3 regions of the Butyrivibrio sp. XB500-5 genome follow, and region 1 is predicted to be linked to each of the others. Evidence: predicted binding sites of a transcription regulator. Region 1 holds the regulator's gene; each other region holds the start of a gene.
What was found. Region 1 encodes HrcA, which represses chaperone genes, less so after heat shock. Its sites were predicted from a motif close to TGTTAGCACTCNNNNNNNNNGAGTGCTAACA; they were not measured.

Region 1 (3,286 bases):
CAAGACCTGCCGTTTCTCATCATATGCAGATATTAAAGGACGCGGGATTTGTTACTTCAAGAAAAGAAGGAACAATGATCTATTACTCTATCAATGCGGACAGAGCGGGAATAAAGAAGGTCAGAGATCTGCTTGATCATATTGAGGAACTGTTAAACGAGGAATGCTACTATGAAGAAGATTTCTGAGAATGCCTGCACAATAAGATGATTCTTTTCAGACTCTGATTTCGGAACAGGAGACGAATGGAATACACAACATTATCTAACGGCGTAAAAATGCCTATGCTTGGATATGGCGTTTACAAGATCGAACCACAAGAGTGTGTCAGATGCGTGCAAGATGCGATAGGTGCGGGAAACCGTCTGATAGATACAGCACAGTTTTATAAAAATGAAGAGGAAGTCGGAGAGGCGATAAAAAAGAGTGCGGTGCCCAGAGAAGAATTTTTTATAGTCGACAAAGTCTGGATAACCAATTCGGGATATATAAGAGCCAAAACTTCTATAGAAGAATCACTTTTAAAATTACAGACGCCGTACATAGACTTACTCCTTATCCATAAACCCGCCGGTGATTACTTCGGGATCTACCGCGCAATGGAGGAAGCGTATCGGGAAGGAAAAGTACGAGCTATCGGAGTTTCTTCTTTTAATGAAAAAGAACTTCGTGAGATTTATGAGTTTGCAGAGATCAAGCCCATGGTCAACCAGGTCGAGACTCATGTTTTTTATCAGAGAAAAAAGCTTCATGAATGCATGGAAGAGCTTGGAGTCAAGCATATGTCCTGGGCACCGTTTGCGGAAGGGAAAAGAAACATCTTTGAAAATCCGGTACTTACCGAGATAGGTAAAAAGCACATGAAGAGTTCTTCGCAGGTTTGTCTGCGCTACATGCTCCAATCGGATATTATCCTTATACCTAAATCCACACATATAGAAAGAATGAAGCAAAATCTTGATATATTCGACTTTGAACTGGATCGGGAAGATATGGAGAAGCTCAGGGAACTCAATGAGGAAAAGGGAATTTCACCGGTTGAGATAAGCGGGTTTACCGGAGGATTGTATTACTTCTTTTTTAAGGCAAAAGAGTTCTTTAATAAATAATAAAAAATCTGTAGATTCGAAATGCGATGAGCCGCAAGTCGAGTTTACAGATTTTTCATTATTTCAGATAGTTGACATCATCCTATGGTAGTGATATTTTAATGTTAGCACTCAATCATGGTGAGTGCTAACACCTTAAAAACCATCCCATGAATTTTACCGGTGAATACATAGGAAGGTGGACATTTTGGAACTTGATGAGAGAAAAAGAAAAATATTAAGAGCTATAGTTCAGAACTATTTGGAGACAGGCGATCCCGTCGGAAGCCGTACAATTTCCAAATATACCGATCTTAATCTGAGCTCCGCTACTATCAGAAATGAGATGGCGGACCTTGAGGAAATGGGGCTTATTATCCAGCCGCATACATCGGCAGGACGTATTCCCTCGGATCAGGGCTACAGAGTTTATGTAGACGAGATGCTCAGAGATAAGGAGAAGGAAGTTGAGAACATGAAGGAGATGCTTCTTGATAAAGAAGAGAAGCTTGAGAATCTCCTTAAGCAAGTGGCTAAGACGCTGGCTATCGATACCAACTATGCCACGATGATCTCAGCGCCTCAGATCAAGAAGAACAAGCTCAAGTTCATACAGATTTCCAAAGTAGATGATGAGCATCTTCTTGCGACAATTGTCATTGAAGGTAATGTCATCAAGAACAAGATCATCCCTGTAGAGGAGGTTCTTGACGATGCGACTATGCTCAAGCTCAACATACTTTTGAATACCAGACTTGACGGACTTGCGGTTGAGGATATCAACCTCGGACTTATATCCGCAGTCAAGCAGGAAGCGGGTATTCACAGTGGGATCATCGGAAACGTGATCGATGCTGCGGCTGAATCAATCACTGCAGATGAAGATCTTCAGATATACACAAGCGGAACGATGAACTTTTTCAAATATCCCGAACTTACGGACAGCACCAAGGCGGGCGAACTCATCAGCACATTTGAGGATACCAAGGATCTTGGCAGTATCGTAGAGGGAACGCTTTCCGCAGAGACCGATGAGACCGGAATCCAGGTTTACATCGGAAGTGAGACTCCCGTACAGGCGATGAAGGATTGCAGCGTTGTAACCGCAACCTACGAGCTTGGGGACGGAATGAGAGGAACGGTCGGAATAATCGGTCCCAAGAGAATGGACTACGACAAGGTTATCTCAACACTTAAGAATATGAGACATGCCCTAGACGATCTCTACAAGAAGGGCAAGTAGTACTTTGATAAAAAGAAATAAGTTCAGGAGGCAATGAGTTGAGTAGTACAGATAAGCAGGCTCAGTCAAAGGCAAAGAAGCCTGTGAGCGAGAAAGAAAAAGAAGTTCTCGAGAACATCATGGATGAACTTGAGAAAGAGGCTCAGGAAAAAGAAGAAACTGTAGCCAAGACAACGGAAGCAGAGGCAGCCGAGGCAGAAACAGAAGCTGAAGGCGAAGAAAATGCTGACGAAAAGAAGAAAGGTCTTTTTAATAAAAAAGAAAAGAAGGACCCTCTTAAAGAAAAAGTTGACGAACTTAACGACAGACTTATCAGACAGGTCGCTGAGTTTGATAACTTCAGGAAGAGAACAGATAAGGAAAAGGCTCAGATGTTTGAGCAGGGCCAGGGAAGTGTCCTTGAAAAGCTTCTTCCTGTAATAGATAATTTCGAGCGAGGACTTTTGGCGGTTCCCGAAGAGGAAAAAGACGGAGCCTTTGCGGATGGTATGAACAAGATCTACAAGCAGCTTATGAAGCAGATGGAAGATCTTGGAGTAACCCCAATTGAAGCTGTGGGTAAAGAATTCGATCCAAACCTTCACAATGCGGTTATGCAGGTGGACAGCGAGGAGTATGAATCCGGAGTTGTTGCACAGGAACTTCAAAAGGGATATATGTTCCACGATACCGTGCTCAGACACAGCATGGTTGGTGTTTCACAATAAAAAATACAGAAAATTAAGATAGTATACGGAGGAAATTTAAAATGAGTAAGATCATAGGTATCGACTTAGGTACAACCAATAGCTGCGTTGCAGTTATGGAAGGTGGAAAGCCTACTGTTATTGCAAACGCAGAGGGCGCAAGAACAACACCTTCAATCGTAGCATTTACAAAGAACGGCGAGAGAATCGTAGGTGAGCCCGCTAAGCGTCAGGCAGTAACAAACGCAGACAACACCATCGCTTCTATC
Region 2 (3,286 bases), on a different contig from region 1:
TTCCTCCGTTTATCACGATGCTGTTATCAGCGTGGATGCCATCATCTGCGCTGTCTATAGTGATAGAACCGTCATTTATCATGAGTGTATCACTTGCTTTGATGGCTTTTCTGCTAAGCTTTTCGGACTTCTTCGTTTTTTTCTTGGATTCTTCTGAAGAACCGGATCCGGAGGAATCCGCAGAATCTTCTGAATCATCGGAAGACATGGAGCCATCGGATTCATCGATGGTCGCATCTGCAGGAGGCTCGGGGCGCATTCCGGAATCACCGAAGTTCGCATCTGCAGGTGGTGCGGGTGGCATTCCCGAATCGCCGAAGTTTGCATTTTCGGGAGGCATAGGAGGCATTCCCGAATTACCGAAGGCGGCATCAGGACTCATCCCTGCTCCGTCAAATGTGGGTGGAGTTTCAGATTTTTTTTCTATAGAGGCGGAGCCTTGACCCGTGGTGATATTGAAGGTGCCGCCGTTTATCGTAAGATTACCGTCAGCCTGAAGTCCGTCTCCGACAGATGCCAGATCGTAATGACCCGATGTGACGATAATGTCGTTGGTTGCTTTGATACCGTTGTTGGTCGTTGTAAGATTGATGGTCGTATCCTCAAGATATAAGGAATCCCTCGCATGAATGCCGTTTCTCATATATCCGAATACATCAAGTGTACCGCCGCCTTTGAAAGAAAGATTGCATTCCGAAACGATAACGCCCTTCTTGGTAACGGGAGTATCCTTGTTTTCGGAAGTTTCGGCCGATGCTTCGTTTGTGGAGTTGTTAGTGTATGTGGCCGCTTCCAAGGCGCTTTCATATGTGCCGATCTCAGCACAAGTAATACTGTTGGTGGTCGTATCGGGAACATAGACCGTTACGTTACTTGCGGATTCAACGTAGATCGGAGCCATGTTCAAACAGCGAAGATCGACTCCGTTTAGGATCAGAGTTACTTCTTCATCAGCTGTGAAAACTCTGATCTGTCCATCATCAAGATAGCCCTCGATGCAGTAATTACCGCCTTCTGTGATCATAGCTACATTGCTGACCTGCGAAACATATTTTTTATCACAATTAACTTTCTTGCCGTTAAGAGTGATGGTTGAAGTTATTTCATAGGGAATCTGTGAATGCGGGACTGACTTGGCGTCGAAAGATCTTCCGCTCTTTGAATTCGAGGTGAAAAAGCGAAAGCAGGCAATGAATCCTGCGATAAAAAACGCCGATATGAGGATGACTACAATCGATTTTTTAAAGATGGATCTTGAGTTCATCGGTTTATTACCTTTACATGTGAGGTGGGGGTATTAGTTCTTAACCATAATTATAACAGTATGGTTCACAAAAAGACAGTAAAATATCTAACGATAAGGATGAACGGCAAATATTTTTTCGGATTCAAATTAATATTTTTTTTATAATTAAACACTTGATTTTTTGTTCTATTTGTTCTATAACATACTTGAAAAGAAAATTAGCAGCCGAGACATGAGAGTGCTAACACAACATAATCGGTTGCAACCAAACACTACAACAAAAAATTTATATAAAAAGGAGTGATGACTTATGTTGATGCCTATGTTATGGAGTAACAATAACTTATTTGATGAGATGGATGATTTCTTTAACAACAGATTCTTCGGTGACCTGTGCGATACGGGACTTATCGAGAGAAACTTCGAGCCGGCATCAGGTCTTATGAAGACTGACGTCATCGAGAAAGAAAACGGATATCAGCTCGAGGCTGAGCTGCCCGGATTCAACAAAGAAGATATCAACATCGATCTCAAGAACGAAGTCCTTACCATCAGTGCTTCTCACAATGAGAACAAGGACGAGAAGGATGAGAACGGCAAGTACATCCGCCGCGAGAGAAGAAGCTCATCTTACCAGAGATCCTTCCGTACACCCGGACTTAAGCCTGAGGATATCATAGCTCAGTACAAGAACGGTGTTCTTACGGTCAGCATCCCCAAGAAGGAAGCGATTCCCGAGAAGGAAGAAGCTGTGAAGATCGAAGTTAAGGACTGACGCGCCGGATTGAATTTAAGAATTGAATAAGAGTGAAAAGGGTCGGCAGCAACCGACCCTTTTTTTTAATGCTTCAATGATATAAAATGCTTATAAGGATTACAAATACATGTACAAAAAATATATGTATATAATGTACATGTATATAAAATGAGCAAATATCATGCGGAAACGGAGCACCATGGAAAAAGAATTCGAATACGAAGGCTACAAAGGGACCGTAAACTACGACAAAAACTGTGATTACTACACCGGTGAAGTCGTGATCGACGGGCGTATATATACATATGAGGGTGACACTCTCGAGGAACTTCGCGAAGATTTTGAAGACATTATTGATTCTATGATCGCATTTGAGGAAATGGACGATGGAGATACTTGAATACTTTCTTAAATATGCATTCCCGCTTATTCTGGCATATTTCATAAGTCTTTTGATCAACAAATATATCAGCAAGGAAAGGCTTCGCGGCAAGATACACCTTGTCTTTTTGCGAGGCATATTGATCGCTGCCATCTGGGGATTGGCCTTTTTTACGATCGCCGGAAATATTCCTTTATTTAAAAATGCGTGGAAGACATTCGCAGGATCATCAGCACTTATCGCGGCTATCTTCGGTCTTGCTGCGCAGTCGACATTATCCAATGTGTTTGCGGGAATAGCGATCTCAGCGGCGAAATCAAGGCCTTTTGATATCGGCGACAGAATAAAGATTGATAACATTGATCCCGGCTTTGTCGAGAACATCACGCTTAGACACACCGTTATCAAGACTTATCAGAACGAGATAATCTATATACCCAACTCAACAGTGGGCTCGGCGACTATTATCAACTACACGCAGGAGCAATCTTTTTCTTTTCCTATTGTGGTTTCGGTTGCTTACGGCACGGATATGCAAAAGGCGATGGACATAATGGCGGACGTTGTGGAATCACATCCGTCACATCACGGATTAAGGCCTACCGTTCTTTGCAAGAGCTGCGACGACAGCGGTGTGACGCTTCGTGTGCTTGTTGAGACAAGGGATTTCAGGGAAAATCCGAAGGCATGCTCTGACTGCCTTGTTGAGATAATGAAGCGATTTGCACAGGAAGGAATCGAGATTCCTTACAACAAGCTTGTGGTCATCAATTCGGAAGAAAATTAAAGTGGAGAAGGTATGGGAAAGTTATATTTCAGGTACGGAGCAATGGGAAGCTCCAAGACGGCAAATGCGCTGATGGTGCGCTACAACTACATCGAGAAGGGGCAAAAGTGTATT
Region 3 (3,286 bases), on a different contig from region 1:
GAGCCTCGAGTGCCTTGAGAACTACGTTAGCACCTGTCTTCTCATCTCCCTCAAGCTCAGAAGCAAGCTTCTCAACTTCCTTGGAAGCGTGGATGTAAGCTGAACCACCACCGAAGATGATTCCTTCTTCTACTGCTGCTCTTGTTGCGTTAAGAGCATCTTCCATTCTGTACTTAGCTTCTTTCATCTCTGTCTCTGTAGCTGCGCCGACTCTGATAACGGCTACGCCGCCTGCGAGCTTAGCAAGACGCTCCTGAAGCTTCTCTTTATCGAAATCAGATGTTGTATCTTCGATCTGCTTTTTGATCTGTGCAATTCTTGCCTGGATCTCTTTCTTAACTCCGAGACCGTCAACGATTGTTGTCTTCTCTTTTTCAACCTTGATGCTCTTAGCTCTTCCAAGGTCATCCATTGTTGTATCCTTAAGCTCAAGGCCGAGGTCTGAAGAAATAACCTTACCGCCTGTAAGGATTGCGATATCCTCAAGCATAGCCTTTCTTCTGTCGCCGTAGCCGGGAGCCTTAACTGCTACTACGTTGAATGTTCCGCGGAGCTTGTTAACGATAAGAGTTGTAAGTGCCTCTCCGTCAACGTCCTCAGCGATGATAAGGAGCTTAGATCCTGTCTTAACGATCTGCTCAAGAAGAGGAAGGATGTCCTGGATGTTTGAGATCTTCTTATCTGTAATAAGAACAAAAGGATCTTCGAGGTTAGCTTCCATCTTATCCATATCTGTTGCCATGTAAGCTGAGATGTATCCTCTGTCGAACTGCATTCCTTCTACGAGGTCAAGCTCAGTCTGCATTGTCTTGGACTCTTCGATTGTGATAACGCCGTCGTTTGAAACCTTCTCCATAGCGTCAGCAATCATCTGTCCTACTTCGTCGTCTCCTGAAGAAACAGCGGCAACTCTCATGATCTGATCTTTGCCTTTAACCTTTGTAGCCATCTTGCCGATTGCTGCAACTGCACAATCTGTAGCCTTCTTCATACCTTTTCTGAGTACGATAGGGTTAGCGCCTGCTGCGAGGTTCTTAACACCTTCGTTGATCATTGCCTGTGCAAGAACTGTAGCTGTTGTTGTTCCGTCACCTGCTACGTCGTTTGTCTTTGTAGCAACTTCTTTTACAAGCTGAGCGCCCATGTTCTCATAAGCATCCTCAAGCTCGATCTCTTTTGCAATAGTTACACCGTCGTTGGTGATTGTGGGTGCACCATAGGACTTGTCGAGAACTACGTTTCTTCCCTTAGGTCCGATTGTTACTCTTACTGTATCTGCAAGCTTATTAACGCCTTCTACCATAGCTGTGCGGGCGTCTGCGCCGTACTTGATTGTCTTAGCCATTATAAATTTCCTCCAAGATTATTAATTATGAACGGATTGCTCCGCTTCGCTCTGCCATATCAATTACTTGATGATAGCTAATATATCATTCTGCTTAACGATGATGTATGTTACGTCGTCGAGCTTAACCTCTGTTCCGGCGTATTTAGAATAGATGACGTTGTCACCCTTCTTAACCTGCATCTTAACTTCCTTGCCGTCTACAACTCCGCCGGGTCCAACAGCGATAACTTCTGCCTGCTGGGGCTTCTCCTTCTCTGCTCCGGGAAGAACGATTCCGGACTTGGTTGTTTCCTCTGCTTCAAGTGCCTTGAGCACAACTCTGTCTGCAAGTGGTTGTAACTTCATTATGGTGCCTCCTTTATATAATAGGTTCTTTTTTCTTTTTTTATTGTTAGCACTCTTTTATCTCGAGTGCTAACCCCTAAGAACATATATTAGTTACTTATAGGTGTATGTGCAAATATGGATATATTGGATTTGCTCATTATTTCTTTTGTATACTCTCGATAACTCTTTTATACTCTCATTTTCTTCTATTTCTTCTGAAACATTGATAAAACCAATATAAAAAAGCCTTTTCGGAGTTTATAGATTAATCTGTCGCAGTAAGATTTATTTTAGAATTATTTTATTATAAAGCAATTGCAATTAATCGTTTTACGGCGCATAATACAGATACTTAAAGATCAGTCAAAACACGGAGGTTTTGAGATTTGCTATACGCAAGCGATTGGCAAGGAGGTAATGCCTATGAGTGCTAACATATTCAGTAGCTTATCAGGTTCATATAATTATGTTAATGATATGAGCAATCTCCTTTCTGATTATTCGAGCATAAAGAACGGATCATACGGTACACTCATGAAATCGTATGTTAAAAAAGTTGGCAATCAGAATGCTCTCGACGCTTACCGCAAAACCGGTTCTACAGCTTCAGTAGAGGCTCCTGCCAAAGAGGAATCACAGTCTTCCAAGACCAAAACGGTTAAGACTGTTTCCGAGATGACAAAAGAGGCAGCTGCTACCACTACCAAGAAGACTGACAGCACCGTTAATACAGCGGATAAGTATGAGAAGCTTAAATCCGACTGGCTCGACAATCAGCTTAAGCAGTATGATAAGGATGCAACCAAAACAACGGCTGCGGATACTTCGGTATCGTTTGACGCCACAGTTTGATACAAGAATTCAATAACCGACGTGGAACCGGCAGGGTATGTGCCCTGTCGGTTTTTTGTTTGCAATTACTAAAGGTTTCCGTTATAATCTGTAGACATATGGTGCATTTTTTACATATGGGGAACACGGATGCAACCATGCTTTAGTAACAATGTACAACACGCAAAAAGGAAAGGAAGTGAATATGAAGTTAAAGAAGACGAATGTACTGCGTCTGCTTACGTCTACCATTCTGACCATGTCAACGATGGTATTATGTGCAGCGCCCGTGTATGCCGAGAATCTCGGTTCAACGATCAGCCTTGAGGAGTCAGGTATGGAGCTTAACAACGTCGAAAGAGGTGAATGTCCTTACACATGGGTCACGGTTAACGACGGAGCTACTCAGGTCCTCTACCCCTCCGGAGGAATGTACAGCATCATGTACGATCTTCGGTATTTTTCTAACGGTAATGATTTCACTCAAAACGATTATCAGAGTTCAACCGGATGCGGTGGTTACAAATCTCTCACCGAACATCCCGATTTCCTTGATTCATTAAGAGAAACACTTCAAAATGCCAGAAACAGCGGCACATCTATTATTCTTAGATTTTCTTATGCAAGCGATAAAACAACAGGAAATGAGCCTTCCAAGGCAGGCGAAAAAGGCGCTGAGCCCGACGTCGACCTTATTCTCAAACACATCTCGGAATTAAGCAATGTAATAAATGATTATAAAGACACTGTACTTGCGGTTGAGTGCGGAATGTACGGCCC

Region 2: the regulator HrcA is predicted to act here: its motif matches at 1,463-1,493, upstream of D6856_RS10355 (Hsp20/alpha crystallin family protein).
Region 3: the regulator HrcA is predicted to act here: its motif matches at 1,738-1,768, upstream of D6856_RS14600 (co-chaperone GroES).

Annotation. Positions count from the first base shown of each region.
Region 1 is NZ_RAIS01000004.1:276,167-279,452, reverse strand. Features, by position in the region: gene D6856_RS09340 (ArsR/SmtB family transcription factor) at 1-188, shown strand, start outside; gene D6856_RS09335 (aldo/keto reductase) at 246-1,109, shown strand; gene hrcA (heat-inducible transcriptional repressor HrcA) at 1,297-2,331, shown strand; gene grpE (nucleotide exchange factor GrpE) at 2,370-3,038, shown strand; gene dnaK (molecular chaperone DnaK) at 3,080-3,286, shown strand, end outside.
Region 2 is NZ_RAIS01000005.1:168,484-171,769, reverse strand. Features, by position in the region: gene D6856_RS10360 (carbohydrate-binding domain-containing protein) at 1-1,264, opposite strand, end outside; gene D6856_RS10355 (Hsp20/alpha crystallin family protein) at 1,557-2,021, shown strand; gene D6856_RS10350 (hypothetical protein) at 2,203-2,403, shown strand; gene D6856_RS10345 (mechanosensitive ion channel family protein) at 2,390-3,172, shown strand; gene D6856_RS10340 (thymidine kinase) at 3,185-3,286, shown strand, end outside.
Region 3 is NZ_RAIS01000010.1:35,638-38,923, reverse strand. Features, by position in the region: gene groL (chaperonin GroEL) at 1-1,345, opposite strand, end outside; gene D6856_RS14600 (co-chaperone GroES) at 1,409-1,693, opposite strand; gene D6856_RS14595 (hypothetical protein) at 2,099-2,527, shown strand; gene D6856_RS14590 (DUF4832 domain-containing protein) at 2,712-3,286, shown strand, end outside.